DNA from 2 places in the Cellulosimicrobium sp. AB352 genome. Region 2 is predicted to be linked to the other one. Evidence: predicted binding sites of a transcription regulator. Region 2 holds the regulator's gene; the other holds the start of a gene.
What was found. Region 2 encodes Rex, which represses fermentation and respiration genes when NADH is low (regulators of the CRP and FNR family bind a similar motif). Its sites were predicted from a motif close to CTTGTGAANNNNTTCACAAG; they were not measured.
Positions count from the first base shown of each region.

Region 1 (2,383 bases), on a different contig from region 2:
GAACCGGGCCGCGAGGAGCGACCCGGCGCGGTACGTCGCGCCGCCGACCGTCCAGTCGTCGCGCAGCTCGACGAGGAGCCACTCGCGCCGCACGCCGACCTCGGCGGAGTCGGGCACGTCGATCTTCGTCAGGCGCTGCTCGGGCGTGCCGGTGCGCTCGGCGAGGTAGAGCTCGTCGGAGTAGAACGCCTTGGAGCGGTGCACGAAGTCGCGCTCGAACCCGGGCGTGTGCGAGCGCCAGGCGGAGATGTACATGTCCTCGTCGGTGCCCTCGTAGACGGTCACCGCGGCGTCGAGCGGGGTGCCGCGCGTCCAGCGCTTGACCACGCGCGGGTACCCGGACGGCGTGAGCGTGCCCTCGCCGAAGTCGGTGAAGACGTAGACGGTGTCGGCGTCGATCCAGCCGAGCGAGCCCTTGGCCTCGGCGCGGTGGAAGCCGCCGTCCTCCGGCGCGACGAACCGCTTCTCCACGAGGTCGAACTCGCGCGTGACGTCGGCGTCGGAGCCGCCGGGGGAGAGCTCGACGAGCGCGTGCCGCCACGGCTCGCCCGCGGCGAGCTGCTCCGGCGTCGGGCGCAGGACGCTCGCGCCGTGCCAGACCCACGACTCCCCCTCGGCCGCGGCGAGCGCGTCGAGGTCGAGGACGGTCTCCCACTCGGGGTCGTCGGTGCGGTAGGACTCGAGCGTCGTGCGCCGCCAGACGCCGCGCTCGTGCTGCGCGTCGCGCCAGAAGTTGTAGTACCGGTCGCCGATCTTCGAGACCTCGGGGATCTTCGCGTCGGAGTCGAGCACCTCGCGGATCGCGCGCTCGGTCGCGGCGAACTCGTCGGCGGTCTCGAGCGTGTCGGCGACCTCGGCGTTGCGGGCGCGGACCCAGGCCAGCGCCTCGTCGCCCTCGACCTCCTCGAGCCAGAGGTACGGGTCGTGGGGGGTGCCGTCGGGTCGGTCGGTCGCGGCGCGGCTCTCGGTCGCGGGCGAGGGGCTCGTCGTCTGCTCGGCGGTCATGGTCACCCACCCTACGGCGCGCGGCCCGTGGTGCGGAGGTCACGAGGAGGCGGGGACCTTCGGCCCGCATCGGGGCTCGACCCTTGTGGGCACGAGCGCCTTGTGAAAACCTTCACAAGTAGAGAGACCGCCGAAGGAGCCGGGGCATCCCGGCCCCGGCACACCCGCGGCCGACGCCCGGCGAGGTCGGGCACCGGAGGGGACGCATGAGCGCGAAGAGCGCCAGCACGAAGGTCGAGAACCGCACCGAGGACACCCGCACGACGCACGAGATCGACGTCCTCGTCGAGCGGGCCCGCAAGGCGCTCGACCAGTACATGAGCCTCACGCAGGAGGACGTCGACCGGATCGTCCTCAAGGCGTCCGTCGCCGGCCTGCACCAGCACGGCCACCTCGCGCAGATGGCCGTCGTCGAGACCGGGCGCGGCGTCTTCGAGGACAAGGCGACCAAGAACATCTTCGCGTGCGAGCACGTGCCCAACTCGATGGCGAACCTGAAGACGGTCGGCATCATCGGGCGCGACGAGCTCACGGGCGTCGTCGAGATCGCCGAGCCCGTCGGCGTCGTGTGCGCCGTGACGCCGGTGACGAACCCGACGTCGACCACGATCTTCAAGTCGCTCATCGCGCTCAAGACGCGCAACCCCGTGGTGTTCGCGTTCCACCCGAGCGCGCAGCGCTCGTCGGTCGAGGCGGCCCGCATCGTGCGCGACGCCGCGGTCGCGGCCGGCGCGCCCGACGACTGCATCCAGTGGGTCGAGCACCCGTCGATCGAGGCGACCAGCACGCTCATGCACCACCCCGGCGTCGCGCTCATCCTCGCCACGGGCGGCAACGGCATGGTCCGCGCGGCCTACTCGGCCGGCAAGCCGGCGCTCGGCGTCGGGGCCGGCAACGTCCCCGCCTACGTCGAGAAGAGCGCCGACCTCGGCCGCGCGATCAACGACGTCGTCATGTCGAAGGCGTTCGACAACGGCATGGTGTGCGCCTCGGAGCAGGCGCTGATCCTCGACGACGTGATCTACGACGACGCGATGCGCGAGCTCGCCCGCCTGCACGCCTACCGGGTGACGCCCGCCGAGAAGGCGATGCTCGAGCGCCTCATCTTCGGGGTCGAGGCGAACGGCACGAACTGCGCCGGGGCGAAGCTCAACCCGAAGGTCGTGGGCAAGTCGCCCGTGTGGATCGCGCGCGAGGCGGGGTTCGAGGTCCCCGACGACACGTCGATCATCCTTGCCGAGATCGACGACGTCGGCCCCGACGAGCCGCTGAGCCGCGAGAAGCTCACGCCCGTCCTCGCCGTGCTGCGCGCGCGGGACACCGAGCACGGCGTCCGCCTGGCCGAGCGCATGGTCGAGCTCGACGGCCTGGGCCACTC
Region 1 is NZ_JBMVFX010000026.1:31,066-33,448, reverse strand. It holds gene ACPCUX_RS16460 (prolyl oligopeptidase family serine peptidase) at 1-1,005, opposite strand, end outside; gene adhE (bifunctional acetaldehyde-CoA/alcohol dehydrogenase) at 1,212-2,383, shown strand, end outside.
Region 1: adhE (bifunctional acetaldehyde-CoA/alcohol dehydrogenase) is a predicted target of Rex. The motif match lies at 1,105-1,124, and genes of this name have one in related genera.

Region 2 (2,383 bases):
CCGAGGGGTGCTGTTGATACGCTCGTTCCGAAGTTGAACGTTCAACCACTTGGTCCGCCCGGACCCCGACCACCCGCAGGAGCACCCATGGCCTCGTCGCTGCCCGCCGGCCTCACGACCGGTACCTACGCCCTCGACGCGTCGCACTCGCAGGCGTCGTTCACCGTCCGCCACGCCGGGATCTCGAAGGTCCGCGGCACCCTCGCGATCACCGACGGCACGATCACCGTCGGCGACGACCTCGAGTCGACGTCCGTGACCGCCCAGCTCGACGCCGCGTCCGTGAGCACGGGCGACGAGAACCGCGACAACCACCTGCGCAGCGCCGACTTCTGGGACGCGGAGAACAAGCCGACGTGGACGTTCACGTCGACGCGCATCACGGGCGACGGCGACGACTACGTCGTGGCCGGCGACCTGACGATCAACGGCGTCACCAAGCCGGTCGAGCTCGAGACGGAGTTCGCGGGCACCGCGACCGACCCGTTCGGCAACCCGCGCGCCGGCTTCGAGGCGACCACCGAGATCTCGCGCAAGGAGTTCGGCCTCACCTGGAACGCCGCGCTCGAGACCGGCGGCGTGCTCGTCGGCGACAAGATCAAGATCGCGCTCGACGTCTCGGCCATCAAGCAGGCCTGACCGTCGTCCCGGGCACGTCCCGGGCGAGACCGGCACCCTCCGGCAGGGGAGCCGCCCCGAGGGGCCGCGTGCACCGGCACGCGGCCCTTCGTCGTCCCCGGGTCCGGACGCCGGGGCCGCTCAGCGCTCCTGCGACGCCGCGAGGGCGCGGGCCTGCGAGTGGAACGCGAGGATCTGCAGCTCGCTGCCCACGTCGACGCCGCGCACGTCGACGTCCGCCGGGACCTGGAGCGCGCGCGGCGCGAAGTTGAGGATCTCGCGCACCCCCGCCGCGACCACGCGGTCCGCGACCGCCTGGGCGTGCGCCGCGGGCGTCGCGAGGACGACGATCGACACCTTCTCGCGCTCCACGACCTCCTCGAGCGCGTCGACGTGCTCGACGACGAGGCCCGCGGCCCGCGTCCCGACGACGTCCGGCGACGCGTCGAGGAGCGCCGCCACGTGGAAGCCGCGCTGCTCGTAGCCCGAGTAGTTCGCGAGCGCGTGCCCCAGGTTGCCGATCCCGACGATCGCGATGCGGTGCTCGTCGACGAGGCCCAGGGCCTCGGTGATGTACTGCGCCAGCGAGTCGACGTCGTAGCCCACGCCGCGCGTGCCGAACGAGCCGAGGAACGACAGGTCCTTGCGCAGCTGGGCCGGGCCCACGCCGGACAGCTCCGCGAGCTCGACCGACGACGTCGTCCCGACGCCCCGCGCCACGAGGTCCCGCAGCGCGCGCAGGTAGGACGGGAGCCGCGCCACCGTCGCGCTCGGGATCCCCGGCGCCGTCACCTCACCGACTACCTGCTCAGCCACCGTCACTCCGTCGTCCAGGGACCGTCCTCGTCGACGGTCACGCTCCACGGGAGGAATCATCCCAGGTCCGCGCGCGGCGCCGAAATCCGGGCCACCGCACGCGCCAGCCGGCGCGCGTCCACGCGCCAGAAACCCTGCTGCACCCCGCCGACCGTGACGACCGGCACGTACTCCCCGTACTGCTGGCGCAGGGCCGGGTCCGTGCCCGGCGCGTCCAGGTCGACCTCCGCCCACGCGACGCCCGCGTCGGCGCACACGGCCTCGACGACCGTCCGCGCGTCGTCGCACAGGTGGCAGCCCGCGCGACCGAACAGCAGGACGGGGGCGGGGGCGTCGGAGGTGCTCACGCCTCCCAGGGTACGAGGCCCCGGCAGCCCGACCGCCTAGAGTGGAGGCATGGCGACGTCTCCCGGCCCGGGCCCCGACCCGACCTCCCGGCCGACGCTCCCCGAGGAGGCGCCCGCGCGCGCCCCCGGTCCGCCGCACCGCACCGCCGCGTTCTTCGACGTCGACAACACGATCATCCGCGGCGCCTCGTCGTTCCACCTCGCGCGCGCCCTATACCAGCGCGAGTTCTTCTCGACGCTCGACATCGTGCGCTTCGCCGTGCACCAGGCCCGGTACCTCGTGTTCGGCGAGAACAAGCAGCAGATCGACCGCATCCGGTCGCGCGCGCTCGCGCTCATCGCCGGGCGCTCCGTCGCCGAGGTCACCGCGATCGGCGAGGAGGTCTACGACACCGTCCTGTCGCTGCGCATCTACCCCGGCACGCGCCGCCTGCTCGACGAGCACCTCGCGGCCGGGCACCAGGTGTGGCTCGTCTCCGCGACCCCCGTCGAGATCGGCGAGCTCATCGCGCGCCGGCTCGGGACGACGGGCGCGCTCGGCACCGTCGCGGAGCACGAGGACGGCTTCTACACGGGACGGCTCGTCGGCGACATGATGCACG
Region 2 is NZ_JBMVFX010000030.1:319-2,701, reverse strand. It holds gene ACPCUX_RS17325 (YceI family protein) at 88-639, shown strand; gene ACPCUX_RS17320 (redox-sensing transcriptional repressor Rex) at 760-1,434, opposite strand; gene ACPCUX_RS17315 (glutaredoxin family protein) at 1,491-1,781, opposite strand; partial or broken gene ACPCUX_RS17310 (HAD family hydrolase) at 1,831-2,383, shown strand, end outside.